4 regions of the Bacillus sp. es.036 genome follow, and region 1 is predicted to be linked to each of the others. Evidence: riboswitches for the same ligand, from Rfam matches in the RefSeq annotation. Region 1 holds a riboswitch; each other region holds the start of a gene.
The links. Region 1 has a riboswitch for S-adenosylmethionine ahead of ATG70_RS13830 (methionine ABC transporter ATP-binding protein). Riboswitches for the same ligand answer to the same signal wherever they lie in the genome.
Positions count from the first base shown of each region.

Region 2: another riboswitch for S-adenosylmethionine. It lies ahead of msrA (peptide-methionine (S)-S-oxide reductase MsrA); the one in region 1 lies ahead of ATG70_RS13830 (methionine ABC transporter ATP-binding protein).
Region 3: another riboswitch for S-adenosylmethionine. It lies ahead of mmuP (S-methylmethionine permease); the one in region 1 lies ahead of ATG70_RS13830 (methionine ABC transporter ATP-binding protein).
Region 4: another riboswitch for S-adenosylmethionine. It lies ahead of ATG70_RS22000 (2,3-diketo-5-methylthiopentyl-1-phosphate enolase); the one in region 1 lies ahead of ATG70_RS13830 (methionine ABC transporter ATP-binding protein).

Region 1 covers NZ_PDIZ01000001.1:2,716,147-2,720,583, forward strand. Annotated here, with positions in the region: gene ATG70_RS13820 (MetQ/NlpA family ABC transporter substrate-binding protein) at 1-315, opposite strand, end outside; gene ATG70_RS13825 (methionine ABC transporter permease) at 333-1,001, opposite strand; gene ATG70_RS13830 (methionine ABC transporter ATP-binding protein) at 994-2,016, opposite strand; SAM riboswitch class I at 2,174-2,283, opposite strand; gene ilvA (threonine ammonia-lyase) at 2,419-3,429, opposite strand; gene leuD (3-isopropylmalate dehydratase small subunit) at 3,426-4,016, opposite strand; gene leuC (3-isopropylmalate dehydratase large subunit) at 4,033-4,437, opposite strand, start outside.
Region 2 covers NZ_PDIZ01000001.1:1,333,898-1,338,334, forward strand. Annotated here, with positions in the region: gene ATG70_RS06965 (glycosyl-4,4'-diaponeurosporenoate acyltransferase) at 1-164, shown strand, start outside; gene fni (type 2 isopentenyl-diphosphate Delta-isomerase) at 145-1,188, shown strand; gene ATG70_RS06975 (Na+/H+ antiporter NhaC family protein) at 1,310-2,674, shown strand; SAM riboswitch class I at 2,755-2,869, shown strand; gene msrA (peptide-methionine (S)-S-oxide reductase MsrA) at 2,970-3,620, shown strand; gene ATG70_RS06985 (hypothetical protein) at 3,662-4,437, opposite strand, start outside.
Region 3 covers NZ_PDIZ01000001.1:3,498,467-3,502,903, forward strand. Annotated here, with positions in the region: gene ATG70_RS17585 (3-ketoacyl-ACP reductase) at 56-778, shown strand; gene mmuM (homocysteine S-methyltransferase) at 840-1,784, opposite strand; gene mmuP (S-methylmethionine permease) at 1,759-3,162, opposite strand; SAM riboswitch class I at 3,246-3,348, opposite strand; gene ATG70_RS22620 (hypothetical protein) at 3,418-3,564, opposite strand; gene ATG70_RS17600 (SGNH/GDSL hydrolase family protein) at 3,687-4,437, opposite strand, start outside.
Region 4 covers NZ_PDIZ01000003.1:614,480-618,916, forward strand. Annotated here, with positions in the region: gene ATG70_RS21990 (carbon-nitrogen family hydrolase) at 1-779, opposite strand, end outside; gene ATG70_RS21995 (pyridoxal phosphate-dependent aminotransferase) at 882-2,054, shown strand; SAM riboswitch class I at 2,139-2,248, shown strand; gene ATG70_RS22000 (2,3-diketo-5-methylthiopentyl-1-phosphate enolase) at 2,344-3,543, shown strand; gene ATG70_RS22005 (2-hydroxy-3-keto-5-methylthiopentenyl-1-phosphate phosphatase) at 3,540-4,238, shown strand; gene ATG70_RS22010 (methylthioribulose 1-phosphate dehydratase) at 4,201-4,437, shown strand, end outside.

The DNA.
Region 1 (4,437 bases):
ATTATCGTTTTCTTCCATTTGCAACTCCATATAAGGAATGGTTTGGAAGTAGTTTGCATCTAATTCACCGTTCGCTAGCGTCTTATTCGGTAGAATGTAATCCTGGAACGTTTTAACTTCTAGCTCTACACCTTTTTCTTCAAGCATCGGTTTTGCTTCTTCAAGAATTTCAGCATGTGGAATGTTTGAAGCACCTACTACGATTTTCTTTGAATCTTCAGCTTCTCCAGATCCTTCACTGTTCCCACCATTGTTGCCACACGCTGCAAGCACTGCAAGAGTAAGTACTGCAAATAGGGATAAAAATTTCTTCATGTTATTCTCTCCTTTTATTATCGTTTATCTATCACTCTTGTTGCTAAATCTCCAGCAATTTGAAGAATCGCAACTATAACCAATATTAAAACTGTCGCAACGAGCGTCACGTCAGGATTATTTCTTTGGAAACCTTCAAGGTAAGCGAGGTTCCCAAGTCCCCCTGCACCAACCACACCAGCCATTGCGGTGTAGCTTACAAGTGCAATCGCCGTTACGGTAATACCCGAAATGAGGGCTGGCATTGCTTCAGGAAGGAGAACTTTAAATATAATCTCCCCGTTTGATGCCCCCATTGACTGAGATGCTTCAATCACTCCTTTATCCACTTCCCGAAGAGCAATTTCAACCATTCGCGCATAAAATGGTGCCGCACCTGCAATAAGGGCTGGAAGAGCTGCATTCGCTCCAAGCATCGTTCCAATAATGTAAACAGAAAGCGGAATGAGTAGAATGATTAAAATGATAAACGGGATCGAGCGGAATAAGTTTACGATTCCAGCAATAATGCTATTAACAAACTTGTTCTCCCATATGTTTCCCCTTCCGGTTAGAAACAATAGTAGTCCAAGAAGAATACCGAGAATAAACGTTGCTAGCACGGAAATTGCCGTCATGTAAGCTGTTTGAATAGTAGCTTCCCACATCGATTCCCAGTTCACATTAGGAAATAGTGATTCAACCATTCGTAATCACCTCCGCTTCTACTCCTTGCTCACGAACATACTTCAGTGCACTTTCAACGACAGTCGGTTCACCTTTAAGAAAGACAGATAACTTACCATAAGGGCCATCTTGCGTATGAGAGATTTTTCCTTGAATAATGTTTACTTCAATATCAAACTGACGAATTAACTCTGTTACAAGTGGTGATCCCGTTTTACCTTTGAGGAACGTAAACTGGACGAGTTCACCCTCCTGGCTTGCTGCTAGATGTGCAATCGATTCCTTCATTTCTTCAGGCTCACTTAACTGATTCACGAAATCTTTTGTTATTTCTTCTTGCGGATGATGAAAGACTTCAAGTACTGAACCGTTCTCAACTACTCTACCGTTCTCCATCACTGCCACTCGGTGACAAATTTTGCGAATAACGTGCATTTCATGGGTAATCAAGACAATAGTTAAACCAAGTTTCTGGTTAATTTCTGTCAGAAGTTCGAGAATGCTATCCGTTGTTTTAGGATCTAGAGCAGATGTTGCTTCATCACAAAGCAATACCTTAGGGTTATTCGCAAGCGCTCGCGCAATACCAACACGCTGCTTTTGTCCCCCACTTAGCTGTGATGGATAAGCCGCTTCTCGTCCTTCAAGTCCAACAAGCTTAATTAATTCATCGACACGCTTCATTCGTTTCTCTTTGGAAACACCTGATATTTCGAGTGGAAACGCGATGTTATCACGTACCGTTCTTGACCAAAGAATATTAAAGTGCTGGAAGATCATTCCGATTTCCTGTCTTGCCGCACGTAGATCTTTTCCTTTAAGAGAGGATAAATTATTTCCTGCCACCGTGACCGTACCGTCCGTCGGTCTCTCAAGCAGGTTGAGCATCCGAATTAGCGTACTTTTTCCGGCACCGCTGTATCCGATAACACCGAATATTTCCCCTTTTTTCACTGAAAGGTTAACATCCTTAACGGCCTCTACCTTTCCAGACTTCGAAAAGAAGGTTTTATTAATGCCTTTAAGCTCAATCACATGTCTCACATCCTTTATGCATTTGCATGTTGTACCAGCTTCCTGAAAAAGGACTTTAGTCCCATGCTTTTATTCTTTACCTCGAAACACTTAAAAAATGATTCTAAAAATGCCCTTCTACTTTGAGTAGAAAGGCATGTCATCAATCAATGTCTTCCTCTCATTTCTCAAAGCAATCGCTTTGCAGGAATTGGCACCTTTTCAAACGAGTCGTTTGACGGTTGCCGGGCTTCATAGGGCCAGTCCCTCCACCTCTCTGAATAAGAGATTATAAAATTAAAATTACTTTACTGTGGTTAAGTGCTAAATTGAATTCTAGCATGGTACTTTATGAGTGTCAATTACTGAGCAAAAAGTCACAATAATCAAACATATTCACTATCATTAGCCAAGAGAAAACCATCAGCTGATTCGCCTGATGGTTTTTGCTCGCTCAGAAAGTTGTTTGTAGAGAGCTAATTTCTCAAGATCAGCATTTCCCCCACTCACAACAGCCCCAATTTTGCTACCTTCCAACCGGCTTGATTTACACAAGACAGCAGCGACAGATGCCGCACCAGCGCCTTCAACAAGTGTCTTATGTCTTTCAAGCATAAAGACGATTGCAGCAGCAATTTCTTCTTCAGAAACAGTCATCATATCGTCAACGAGTTCTTCGATAATTGGATACGTTCGTTTTCCTGCTTCCTTCACAGAGATGCCATCGGCAATCGATTTTACTGATTGAAGAACGAGAGGACCAGTACCTTTAAATCGATTCCATGTCGCAGATGCTTCCGAAGCCTGGATTCCAATGATTTTGACGTGAGGAAAGAACGACTTGATTGCCAGCGCAATTCCTGCTAATAATCCTCCTCCTCCAACGGGAACAAGAATCGTATCTAAGTCAGGACATTGTTGCATCATTTCAAGTGCAACGGTTCCTTGTCCTGCCATCACAACAGGGTCGTCAAACGCATGAACAAATGTTGCCCCTTTTTCAACACGCTCTCGATCAGCTCCACTAAACGCTTCGTTATAGGATTCGCCTTCAAGGACAACCTCTGCGCCATAAGATCGGGTCGCTTCAATTTTACTTGTTGGCGTATGAATCGGCATATAGATCTTTGCCTTGATTCCTCGCTCCATCGCAGATAGCGCTACTCCCTGAGCATGGTTACCTGCTGAAGCGGCAACGATTCCTCTAGCGGCTTCGATTTCCGTTAGAGAGGCAACCTTATTGTAAGCACCGCGTAGTTTAAACGACCCCGTTCGCTGGAGGTTCTCCATCTTTAAGAAGACATCTTTATTTGTAAATCCATTGAGCGTTGTAGATTGCTGAAGCGGGGTACGATGAACCGCCTCCAGCAAATTCTCCATTGCTTCTACGACATGAACGTTATATTTCTCCTGGTAATTCCCAACGTCATTCACTCTCCTACAAGTTGTTTTTCTTCATACAATTTAATCTTTTCTTCAAGGGACAACGTACGAGATACTTCATCCCAACCATTTAGCAGCATTTCTTTCCAATAAGGATCAATTTTGAAAGAAGCATGAATGCTTTCTCCATCACGAACTTCTTGTTTTCGCAAGTCGACTTGAAGTTCGTATCCGTCTTTTGCCTTTTGAAAAAGCTCAGCGATAACTTCTTGATCAAGCGCAATCGGAAGAATACCATTTTTTACACAGTTGTTATAAAAAATATCAGCAAAACTTGTCGCTATGATGACGCGAAAGCCATAATCAAGCAATGCCCACGGAGCGTGTTCTCTTGAAGATCCACACCCAAAGTTTTTTCCAGCTACGAGAATAGAGGCATGCTGGTATTGCGCTTCATTTAAGCTAAAATCTTCACGAGGCTTTCCATCATCATCAAAGCGCCAGTTATAGAAAAGAAATTGGCCGAAGCCTTTTCGCTCAATTCTTTTCAAAAATTGCTTTGGAATAATTTGATCGGTATCGACGTTCACTTGATCAAGGGGATAAACAATCCCTTTGTATTCATTAATCGGTTCCAGGGCGTCTCACTCCTTTTTACATCACAAGTGGTTTTATTTTTCTAGCATCAGTAAATCGTCCTTCAATAGCAGCAGCTGCAGCCATCGCTGGGCTTACAAGGTGTGTTCGGGAACCGTTGCCCTGGCGACCTTCAAAATTTCGATTAGAGGTAGACGCGCAGCGCTCTCCCGGAGGAACAATATCATCATTCATCGCAAGACACATACTACACCCTGCTTCTCGCCACTCAAATCCAGCTTCTTTGAAGATCGTATCTAACCCTTCTGCTTCAGCCGCATCCTTCACTGATTTAGAACCAGGTACTACGAGCGCCTTTACACTTTCATGAACTTTACGACCACGAACAATTTCAGCCGCAGCTCGCAAATCACTTAATCGTGAATTCGTACAGGATCCGATAAAAACATATTGAATCGCAAT
Region 2 (4,437 bases), 1.4 Mb from region 1:
ATCCAATGAATATTGGGTTCGCTATGGTTGGGTACGCACTAATTGTTAATCTTCCATTTATCCTGATTCAACGGTACAATCGACTCAGGTTAAAACCATTACTAAGTAAACAGTTGAAAAAAGAGCAGCGCAGGGGGAATTCCATTGGAACATTTGGGGTTTGAGCAAACCGAAAAACGAAAAAACGAGCATATCGACATCTGTCTTACAGAAGAAGTTGAAGGGGCAGGATTAACGACAGGACTAGAACGCTATCGTTTTAAACACAATCCATTACCTGAGATTGCTTATGATGAAGTGGATATCTCTACTTCTTTTCTAAATAAAAAATTAAACACGCCATTTCTTATAAGCTCAATGACCGGCGGCACTGAACGAGCATGGGAAATAAATAAGCGTCTTGCCAAAGCTGCTGAAGCACATGGGTGGGCACTTGGAGTAGGATCGATGCGTGCAGCGATTCAAGAATCCAAATCCGTATACTCCTTTGATGTGAGAAAATACGCACCAACCATCCCGGTCCTAGCTAATATTGGGGCTGTACAACTTAATTACGGTTTTACCATTGAAGAATGTAAGCGAGCCATTGATTTAATTCAAGCTGATGCGCTGTTGCTTCATTTAAATCCACTACAGGAAGTGTTTCAACCAGAAGGCGACACAGATTTCCAGGATTTAATTGTTAAAATTCGTGAAGTAGCAAAGGCGATTCCCGTTCCGCTTGGGATTAAAGAAGTTGGTATGGGGATTGATGCGAAGACAGCTCAGCGCCTGATTAGTGCGGGGGCCAGCTTTATCGATGTCGCAGGGGCGGGCGGAACGTCCTGGATTCAAGTTGAAAGCTATCGTTCTCATCAAACGATGCGCAGGCAAGCTGCGAAGGCTTTTGAGGATTGGGGGAACCCAACCGCAGATTGCATCATTGATGTGCGAAAGCAGCACCCTGATGTACCAATGATTGCAAGTGGAGGGCTAAAAAACGGTGTGGACGCAGCGAAAGCGATCGCCCTCGGTGCAGATGTTTCTGGATTTGGAAGGGCATTACTTGAAAATGCCGTAAATGAAACTGAAGAAGCGCTCTCAGAACAATTGAAACGAATTGAATTTGAATTACGAACTGCTATGTTTGGGATTGGTGCTTCGTCTATTAACAGGTTAAAATACAATAGCGCATTACGTAAGAAATAGTCAGGGCCCAGGCTCTGGCTTTTTTGTTTTTGTATAGGTCGTCTTCTAGCGTGCAAACTAGAGCAGAAGGAGGGCGAACTTATTGGACTGGTTATCTGTGTTCCCTTTTATCGTAGTGATAATGGTTGCGATGAAAACTAAGCTAGTGATTCCAGGTCTTACAGCAGGACTGTTAACGGCCTCATTTATTTATAAACCGGGCGTCATTAGTGGTTTACAGCAGTTTTATGAGTTTATCATGAGTGGTCTTAAAGATGAGAATAACGTTAAAATCGTTCTTTTTCTCTATATGTTTACCGGATTAATTGGATTAATGAAATATACAGGTGGAATTAAAGGGTTTGTTCATCTAGCATCTTCGAAAATCAATACAAAAAAAGGAGCATTGTTTCTTACTTGGATCTCGACAATTGGAACCTTTAGCGCTCCGAGCTTTCGCATTGTAACAGTAGCACCAATCATGAAAGCTCTTCTAAATAAAGTGAAAATCACGCCTCAGGAACTTGGATTTGTGATCGAGACGACTGCCACTCCAGTGATTGTATTGATGCCAATTGCGACTGCTTTTGTTGGATACATGTCGTCTGTTGTTCAGCTTTCTTTAAAAGCGGAAGGCATTGAAGGTGATGGTTATCGTTATTTTCTTCAAAGTATTCCGTATAACTTTTTTTCCATCAGTATCATTCTAATCGGCTTTTATTTAAGCTTTTTTCATCACAGCAAAAAACAAGCGACTGATGCAGGGAATCAAGAGAAGGAGCTAGATGATCAGTGGGAGGACTGTCATCCAGCCGTAGCAAAAGACCTTCCAAAAAAGCCGTTCAACTTATTACTGCCGCTTGGAGGAGTCATACTGTTAACTCTTTTTCTTACGTATTGGAGTGGGTATGAAAAAGGCTTTACCTCCTTACTTCAAGCATTCATTGAGGCGGATGTGCTTGATGCCATGGTATTTGCTCTATTAACAACGGTGCTACTTACATTCCTTTTTTATTTATTCCAGCGTTTCTCCTTAAAGGAACTCGTGACTTTCTTTATTGAAGGAGGAAATGAAATGATGCCGGTGATCATATTGTTAACGGTTGTGTGGGGGCTCGCTGCCTCAACTGAAGCGCTTGGATTTTCAACATTTGTCACATCTAATCTTGATTGGATTCCATCGTTATTCGTTCCGCCTGTTTTGTTTCTTGTTGGTGCGTTTATTTCTTATTTCATTGGTTCGTCGTGGGGAACTTGGGGGATTTTAATGCCGCTTGGTATTTCGCTTGGTCATTCAACCGGAACCGATCTTCCTCTCGTCATTGGAGCCGTATTTGCGAGCGGTACATTTGGAGCTTTTTCTTCACCGTTAAGTGATAATACGAATACAATAGCGAGAATTTTAAAGTTAAACCCGATGACATATGCTAAATTTAAACTAACTCCTGCACTTATTGCAGCAGGGACGGCTGCAGTAGGATATTTTATTATTTCTTTTGTGATTTAGCTTGAGCACTTTTCTATTGACAACTGTTTTAATACCATTTATTATTGAGATTAACTTAATAATCCTTTGTTTAAAGGATCTTCTTATTCAGAGAGGTGGAGGGACTGGCCCTTAGATACCTCGGCAACGGACCAATGAACATTTTGTTCATGCGGAACCGTGCCAATTCCTGCGGCGAAAGTCGGAAAATGAGAAGAGGCTCGGTATATCCAAACCCTCTTCTGTTCGGGCAGATGAGGGTTTTTTGTATGCATCCTCATCTGGAAAATTGTTTTAGTAGAGGGAGTGAACGATCTTGCATACACTAATGGATAACGAAACTAGAAAACAGCAACTTATTAAGACCCTTCTCCAAAAAGGAATCTATAAGAAGGGTGCCAAACAGCTTTATATGTTAACACTAAATGAACTGGAAAACATATATGATCGATCTGAAAAAATCAATACGATAACTGGAAACGGAGTGGTCAAAGTGGAGCAAGCAACATTTGCAGCAGGGTGCTTTTGGGGTGTAGAAGCACTATTTCAACAATTAAACGGCGTTATTTCGACAACAGCAGGATTTACTGGTGGTGAAACAATTAACCCTACGTATGAAGATGTTTATTCTGAGTTAACAGGTCATGCAGAATCCGTGCAAGTTGAATACGATCCTTCCCTCATTTCTTATGAAGAGCTCGTGGAAGTGTTTTTTGAAAATCATAACCCAACTTCTTTAAATAAACAGGGAGAAGATATCGGAACCCGCTATCGCTCAGCGATCTTTTTCCATTCTAATGAGCAGGCAGAAATTGCATTAATTGCAAAAGAAAATCTTGAGCGTTCAGGGCGTTTTAAGAAACATGTTGTTACTCAAATTGTTCCGATCACTTCATTTTATCGTGCAGACGAATATCACCAAAGTTATCTTGCTAAGCGTGGACAGTCTTCTTGTAAAATTTCGTAACACAAAAAAGCTTTTCCTCAATAGTATGAGGAAAAGCTTTTTTAGTTTGGTTGGTTTACACCGATTTGATCAAGAAAAATCTTTCCTTTTGGAGAGGCGTTAAACTCAAACGTGATGGAGTCGATCTCATCTAGCTTCACAAATCTGTTTTCCTTCTTGAAAAGTTGTATCGGAATGTTAAACGTTTGGAGTACGGGTTCGGTAGGTTCACCGTAACGCCGTTCTTCAAAAAAATTTGTTTTCGTATGCTGAATAGGGAGTGCCCCGTGCATTGGCATAATATCACTTAACAATACGCTGGATGACTCACCGTTGGCTGAGCTTACAGTTACCCTAAAATCAACCGGCTGTTGATCTTCTGCTTCCGATACGTTTGCTGCAGTAAATGTTAGTGCGCTATTCGGTGTGAAATGATATGGATCTTGTAACGGTTTCGTGAGATCTAGTGAGTAAGATGCATTTTTTGAATAGGATTGATCCCATTTCAAAAACACACCGTGAGTTCCTCTTTCCTTATCTCTACGAAATTCAAGTTCCCCTTCATACCACTGAATAAAGCTATTGGCTTCTATATCAATAAAAGGTGATGTTGCGGTTAGCACGTTCACATCTTCCTCAAAGTCACTGAATATATGGTAGGACGGATCTTCGTATTTACTAATATAAGTTGTCTTGGGTAACCACTCAAGTGCATAGCGGTAATCCTCAAACATTGGCTGATAACGATCATCTTCATGAAGAGTTGCCTCTAGAAAACCGGATACGTAAGTGCTTGCAATCTGACGCTGCTCATCGCCTTCAAGTAAAGGCTGTTTAT
Region 3 (4,437 bases), 780 kb from region 1:
CTGCTCTGCTAGCTATAGACTAGAAAGTAGTAAATTGGAGAAAGGATGATACAGAATGGGACAAACAATTAAAGGGAAAATTGCGTATATTACAGGCGCAAGTAGCGGTATCGGACGCGCGACAGCTCTTCAGCTTGCAAGTGAAGGGGTTCATGTTGGCTTGATTGCTAGAACTGAAAGCAAGCTAAACGAAGTCGCTAAGGAAGCAGAATCTTACGGAGTTAAAGCGATCGTCGCCCCTGCTAACATTGCAGAGATTGAGGAAGTCAATAAAGCCATCGATCACTTGAAAAACGTACTCGGCTCGGCAGATATTCTGATCAATAATGCTGGAATGGGGCGTTACGGATCGTTCTTAGAGATTGAACCCGATGATTGGAAGGAAACATTCGAAGTAAATGTTTATGGAACGTATCATGTAACACGGGCTGTTCTTCCACAAATGATCGAAAAAGACAGCGGTGATATTATCACAATCTCCTCAAGTAGTGGTCTAAAAGGAACGGCTGGCTCCACCTCTTATAGTGCTTCTAAGTTTGCTATTCAAGGCATGACCGAAGCACTTATGCAAGAAGTTCGTCGAAATAACATTCGCGTATTTACTCTTAATCCAAGCCTTGTGGCGACTGAGCTCGTCTTTGGTGACAAGCTTGATGAGCAAGATAAAGAGAAATACATGCAGCCTGAGGACCTCGCTGAATATATGGTAGGTCAATTGAAGTTGCACCCACGGATTTTCATAAAGCAGTCATTGCAGTGGGCGACGAATCCGTTTTAAACTAAATTCACTAAATAAAAGGAGGTAACGGGACAGCCGTTATCTCCTTTTATTTGATTTTCTACTGTCGCCATTTTTCATAAAGTCGCTTGATTTGTTCAGGACTTGTCCGACAGCATCCACCAATTAATCGTGCCCCTGCTTGAAACCATTCATTTGATCCATCGACAATTCCATCACACGACTCACCCTCCTGCCATGTTTTGGTCTTAGGGTCATAAAACTCTCCTGAATTAGGATACACAATAATCGGTTTATCTGTTTGAGAAGCTAATTGATGAATTGCATTTGTCACAAACGAAGGTGACGCACAGTTAATGCCGATTGCCACAATCTGGTCATTTTCATTAAAGTATTGAGAAGATGCTTTTAAAGACGTTCCATCGCTCATTTTTTCTTCACTTTGAATGGTGAAGGAAAGCCAAGCATAATTGGATGGAAACTCTTGTAATAGGGAACCTAAAACTTTCGCTTCTTGAAAAGACGGAATGGTTTCAAACGCCAAAACATCAGCACCTGCCTCAATCAATGCTTCTAATCTCGGACGATGAAACTCGGTAAGCACCTCATCGCTAACCTTGTAATCGCCCCGATACTCCGAGCCATCAGCTAAGTACGCTCCATAAGGTCCAACGGAAGCTGCGATAAAAGGTTTTGGGCGATTCAACTGACCTTCCTGTTCCCAGAAATCATCACGTGCCTGGCGCGCAAGAAAAACCGTTTTCTTTATTAGCTCCACTGCCTCCCCTTCACTTAAACCACGAGATGTTAATCCTTCCATTGTAGCTTGATAACTTGATGTTATCGCGCAATCAGCTCCAGCACGGAAATAATCTAAGTGAACCTGATAGATAAGTTCTGGATTTTCAAGCAAAACGCGCGCAGACCATAGTGGGTCATTTAAGTTACACCCATATTTTTCAAGCTCTGTCGCAAGGGCTCCATCCAATATCACCAAATTATAATCTACTAAAATTGCCTTAATAGGATTCTGTTTCTGCCACATTACTTATTCTCCTTTTCTTTACTCGTTTTGTTAAATAGTAACTTCCATAACATAGTGCAATAAACGGTATCCCACAGTACAATGCCACTCGCTGGGTCGGATCAAAAGCAATGCCAATCAAGGAAGCCAAACATAACAAGAAGGCTAGAATCGGAACGACAGGATAGAAAGGCGTTCGATAACTAAGGTTTTTAATGGATTTTCCTTCTTTTACATATTTCTTTCTAAAAAGAAATTGTGACGCACTAATACTCATCCATACAATGACAACAGCAAGCCCGGAAATAGAGACAAGCACCACATAAACGGTATCTGGCGCAATGATGCTTGAAAGTAGTGCTAGTGCTCCGCCTAACATACTTAATATCACAGCAGGAAGAGGGACACCATTTTTGTTGAGCCTAGCAAAAATAGGAGAAATCATTTGCTTGTCTGAAAGTGACCAGAGCATTCTCGACGAAGCATATAACCCTGAATTTGCAGCGGATAAAATGGCTGTAAGAATAACAAAATTCATTATATCTGCCGCATATGGAATCCCAATTATTTCAAGTACTGCAACAAATGGGCTTTCTAGAACTCCAGCTTCTGATGCTGGGAGAAGAGCTGATAAAATAAAGATTGAACCGACAAAGAATAGAATTAGCCGAACTAACGTGGTGCGAATGGCTTTTGGTATGGTTTTCGCAGGATTTTCTGTTTCTCCAGCTGCAATTCCAATGAGTTCAGTTCCAGAGAAAGCAAAATTCACTGCTAGCATCGTCATTAATATGGCAAATACCCCGTTCGGAAAGATCCCTTCATTTGTAAAGTTAGCAAATAACGATGCATTCTCACCAGATTCCATTGGAATAAACCCTACGATTGCTGCCGCACCTAAAATAATGAACAACACAATAGCCAGAACCTTTACAAGGGCAAACCAGAACTCACTCTCCGCAAAAAATTTCACAGTCAAAATATTTAAAATGAAGATCATTGCAACAAACAAGCCGCTCCAAATCCATACACTAATAAGTGGAAACCACCTCTGCATGAGCATACCCGCAGCTGTAAACTCAGAACCTAGCGCAACTGTCCAGGTTAGCCAGTACAACCAGGCAACTGTATAACCGGTTCCTCCGCCAATGTATTGAGCCGCATAGCTATGAAACGCACCTGTCTCAGGCATATGAACCGCTAGCTCTCCCAAGCACAGCATGACCAGGTAAACGACAAGTGCACCTACCAGATAAGAAAGGATCGTCCCAACAGGACCAGCTTGTTGGATCGTGTAGCCAGAACTTAAAAACAATCCCGTACCGATGACCCCTCCGAGTGAGAGCATCACTACATGTCTTGATTTCATCTCCCTTTTAAAACCCTGTTTGCTTTCCATATTATTTCTCCTTACTTTTCCATCCAGAAAAACAAAAAAACGCACTCGAATGGAGTGCGTAACTGACAAAATAAAACCGAAGGCTCTCATCTATCAGGTTTATCACCCGCTGGAGTTAGCACAGTATCCAATGGACCTGTTGCTGAGGTTTCAAAGGGCCAGTCCCTCCACCTCTCTGGATAAGAAAATATATTTTAACAAAAATATCAATTTACTCACGGTTTGTCAAGGTAGGATAGCAACAACGACGCTTCACTAAATATCCTTTTTCCACTGACGACTACCTTGCATTTGTCTTTGGACAATTGTCTTCATTCCATTTCTTTTCTTCATTTTTGAAAATCGCGTCATCGCTTCCCTCATATCTTTCTCCATTTGCTCCAACACGTACTCATTTTCCATTCTCTTTCCCTCCTCCAAAAAAAGATGGCTCCCCCTAAGAAAGTGGAAGCCATACCATGATGTGAGAACGTATATTCGGTTGATAACCTAAGTTTAGCGAACATTAGTTCTTTTAGCAAGGATTACTTTTGTTTAAATATCGAAAAATCAACTGTATCTGCCATTTTATTATATCCTTTATCATTTGGATGCAAATGATCCCCAGAATCATACTTCGAGAGAAACTTTTCTGGATCATTTGGATCTCTCAATGCTTTATCAAAATCAATGACCGCATCAAATTCTCCGCTCGTTCGAATCCACTCGTTCACTTCCTGGCGCGTCTTTTCTCCTTCTTCAGTAAACATACTAGAATCTTTATAAGGTGTTAATGTACCTCCATAAATAGGAAGCCCCTTTTCGTGAGTTGCTTTGATGATTTTCTTCATTCGATTAATGATTTTCTTTGAATCATATTCAGGATAGTGTCTCAAATCATTAATGCCTTCATGTAGAATAACGCCATTGATTCCTTCTTGGCTAAGCACATCTCGTTCTAATCTCGCAAAGGCGTTCTGTCCTTTTCCTTCTTCACTATTAATCAGGTGATTGGCAGAAATCCCTGCATTTAAAACCGACATTTTTACCTCAGCGTTTTCCGAATTCATACGATTCGCTAAATAATCAGGCCAACGGCGGTTTGCGTTTAACGTGGAATAGTTGCCATTTGCAATTGAGCTTCCCATTACTACGACAGAACCGTTTACAGATTCATCAGGCACAACCTCTAAACGTTCTAACCAGAACCATGCTTCTTCTTTTGACGTGTATGCAGAGTCTTTTTCATCTCCGGCATGGTTTCCTTCTTCAGACATATACACCGTTTGATTTGAA
Region 4 (4,437 bases), on a different contig from region 1:
TTATATATATCTGGACGTCGATCTTCAAAGATGGGGATACGACTTCGGATTGATGGTATTTCTTCCTCATCAATCAAGCCTGTTAAGATCGTTTCCTCTTCGCCTGCTTCTGCGATAATCGTTCCCCACGGATCAATGATTAAAGAATGTCCGCCAAACGCATTGTCTGGATCTGCTCCTACACGATTACAAGCAATCACGTAACATTGGTTTTCAATAGCGCGGCTAATAAGTAATGCTCGCCAATGATCCGTACGCTGTTTCGGCCATTCGGCTGGAACGAACAAAACTTGTGCACCTTCAATGGCATGAAGGCGAAGCCACTCAGGAAAGCGAATATCATAACAGATGAATCCGGCACTTGGGAGTTCTTCAAGTGTGAAGTGGCTTTTCTCATTTCCTGAAACAAGGTATTTCTCTTCATTCATCAGGCGAAATAGATGAGCTTTGCTATACTCATGGATAAGCTGCCCATCTCGATTGAAAACGAGCATCGTATTCGTTACATGATCATTGTGTTGCTTTGCAATTGAGCCACCTACTATACTCACCTTATTCTTTTTGGCTAGGTCTGAAAGAAATGCAATGGACTTTTCTGCATTTGTATCCCCAATTTCGTCTAGTCTCGATAAGTCATAACCAGTCGACCACAGTTCTGGTAAAACAATAATATCTGGTTTGTCATGAACAGCCTTAGCAACAAGCTCTTTCACTTTCGAGAAATTTTCTTCCGGGTTTCCAAACGCAATATCAAATTGCAACAGAGCGATTTTTTTCATTGTTTTCTCCTCCTCGCTTACAAAATAAGCTTTACATGATTGTGTATCCAAGATAACATAATTTACTAGAATTTCACGAAAATTTTAACAGGATGTGATTCTTTGAAACAATTTCAAACTTCGGATGCGCTTAAACGATTACCGGAACAATTTTTTGCGAAGCTTGCTGGAAAAGTGAACCGCTATGTAGAAGCGGGTTATGACATGATTAATCTTGGACAGGGAAATCCTGATCAGCCAACACCTGATCATATTATCAAGTCCTTGCAGAAGGCAGCTGAAAATCCCACCTATCACAAATATCCGCCATTTCGAGGACAGCCTTTTTTGAAGCAGGCGGCTGCTGATTTCTATGAGCGAGAATTTGGAGTGAAGCTTGATCCAGAGAAGGAAGTTGCCGTTCTTTTCGGTGGAAAAGCAGGCCTTGTCGAGGTCAGTCAATGTTTACTAAATAAAGGTGATGTGGCACTCGTTCCAGACCCTGGATATCCCGATTATTGGTCAGGTGTCGCGATGGCTGAAGCGGATATGCAAATGATGCCGTTGCTTGAGGAGAATCATTTCTTACCAGACTATGATGCGATTCCAGAGGATTCATTAAAAAAAGCGAAAATGATGTTTTTAAATTATCCAAACAACCCAACTGCAGCTGTTGCAACGAAGCGCTTTTTTGAGGAAACAGTCAGTTTTGCAGAGACGAATGATATTTGTGTTGTGCATGATTTCGCTTACGGTGCGATCGGGTTTGATGGCGAGCGACCGATTAGCTTTTTGGAAACAGGGGGTGCAAAAGACAATGGAATTGAAATCTATACCCTTTCAAAAACATATAATATGGCGGGATGGCGTGTAGGATTTGCAGTCGGAAATCAATCTGTTGTTGAGAGCATCAATCTCCTTCAGGATCATTTTTACGTTAGTCTATTTAGTGCGGTGCAAGAAGCCGCAGCTGAAGCTTTGCTTGGATCGCAGCAGTGTGTAGAAGACCTTCGCGATACGTATGAGTCGAGACGAAATGTTCTCATTCAAGGACTCCATGACATTGGCTGGAATGTCACTTCTCCTGCGGGATCGTTTTTCGCCTGGTTAAAAGTACCTGAATCCTTTACTTCAGAAAGCTTTGCAGATTACTTACTTGAAAGCGTCCAAATTGTTGTCGCACCTGGCAACGGGTTTGGTGAATATGGTGAGGGCTATGTACGAGTGGGGCTATTAACGTCTGAAGATAAGCTAAGAGAAGCGGTGGAACGAATTAAGTCTCTTAATCTCTTTTGATTCAGAAAAATTAAAAAACAGTTTGACAGAATTTCTTGCGTCTGGCATAATTCAAATCAATTACTAAAAACGAATAATTGCAAACTCTTATCCAGAGAGGTGGAGGGACGAGCCCTTTGAAGCCCGGCAACCGATTTTTAAGTTTTCTTAAAGACACGGTGCTAATTCTCGCAGCAAAAGCTGGAAGATAAGAGGAAGAGCATGGTGATAAAGACCTCTTCCTCGTGAAGGGGTCTTTTTTGTGTGATGAGCGAAAATTGAAAGGTAAAGACTGAAAGGAATGAACGTGATGAGCCGTCTTATAGCTACCTATCTTGTAAATAATGATCATCAATTAGCCCAGCGTGCCGAATCGATCGCTCTCGGATTAACCGTTGGCACATGGACGAATCTACCGTTATTAGAAAAAGAACAGTTACAAAAACATAAAGGAGAAGTCGTTAGGGTGGAGGAGAGAGAAGGTAAAGGGATCATTGTTATCTCCTATCCAGCGATTAATTTCAGTGCTGATATACCGGCGATTTTAACAACCGTTTTCGGCAAACTTTCTCTTGATGGAGAAATAAAACTCATTGATTTAGAGTTTTCGGATGAGTTGCTTCAAGCCTTTCCGGGGCCGGGGCATGGGATAGAAGGCATCCGCAAACTTGCAGATGTGCATGATCGACCACTTGTCATGAGTATTTTTAAAGGGGTGATTGGAAAGCCATTGCATGAGTTAGAACAACAAATGCAGGCACAAGCCCTTGGTAAAGTTGATTTCGTAAAAGATGATGAAATTCTTTTTGAAAATGAGTTATCTCCTCTTGAAAAGCGCGTCCCTGTTTTAAAAAAAGTGCTGGATCAGACGTCAGAAGTGACAGGGAAACGCACACGATATGCGGTTAACTTAACCGGAAGAACGGACATTCTGAAAGATCGAGCAAAACGCGCGATTGAATTAGGGGCTGATGCCCTGTTGTTTAACGTTTTTACATATGGTTTAGATGTCCTTCAGTCTCTTGCTGAGGATAAGGATATCTCGGTTCCGATCATGGCTCATCCTTCTTTTTCAGGGGCTATGGCTGCATCGAGCACTTATGGCATAAGTTATTCCCTGTTACTTGGAAAATTACTTCGAACCGCTGGTGCTGATTTCTCTCTTTTTCCTTCCCCTTACGGAAGCGTGGCGTTAGATCGAAACGAAGCGCTCGCAACAGCCTTAGCTCTGACGGAAGAGAATCAACTGAATAAGACATTTCCGGTTCCTTCAGCAGGCATCCATCCAGGATTGGTCCCACTTTTACTTCAGGACTTTGGAAAGGATAGCGTTATTAATGCAGGAGGAGGCGTGCACGGTCATCCAGGAGGAGCCGCTTCTGGAGGAAAAGCATTCCGAGCTGCGATTGAAGCTGTTCTAACAAATCAAACTCTCGAAGAGGCATCGCTTAATAGTGAGGCACTTCACCAGGCACTTACAAAGTGGGGGAGCACAGAGGTGGTTCGATGAAAAAGCCGATTATATTTTGTGATTTTGATGGCACGATTACAAATAGTGATAATATCGTTTCCTTAATGAAACGTTTTGCTCCGAAAGAATGGGAGCAAATAAAAGACAATATTTTAGCGCAGAACCTATCCATTCGGGAAGGAGTGGGGCAGATGTTTCATTTGATTCCTTCCAGTCGAAAGAAGGATTTGCTTGATTATTTATTAGCTACAACCGAGATTAGACAGGGATTTGCCGAGTTTGTTCATTATACAAAACGAGAAGGAATCCAGCTTTACGTTGTAAGCGGAGGAATTGATTTTTTTGTCTATCCGCTTCTAAACCCATTTGAAATACCAGAAGAGAACATTTTCTGCAATGGGAGCGATTTTACGAACGAAACGATCACGATTACTTGGCCATACTCTTGTGATGATGATTGTACAAACGATTGCGGATGCTGCAAGCCAGGCATCTTAAAAAAGTTTGATGGAGATACATACCGAAAAATTGTGATCGGTGACTCTATAACGGATCTAGAGGCAGCTAAACGGGCAGATCAAGTCTTTGCAAGAGATTACTTAGCAAAGAAGTGTAAAGAACTATCCATTCCTGCAGTTCCGTTTGAGTCGTTCCATGATATCGTTCGAAAATTGAGGGAAGAAAAGGAGGGGTATGATGAGTCTCGTACAGAAACGTTGGAACGAACTCGCTGATATCAAAGATGAGTTAGCAGCTCGTGATTGGTTTCCAGGAACAAGCGGCAATCTCTCAATCAAAGTAAGTGAGGAGCCGCTACAGTTTCTTGTTACCACAAGTGGTAAAGATAAAAGAAAACGAACGGAAGAAGATTTCATATTGGTCGACCGTGATGGACAGGCAATCGAAAAAACTTCTTTAAAACCATCTGCTGAA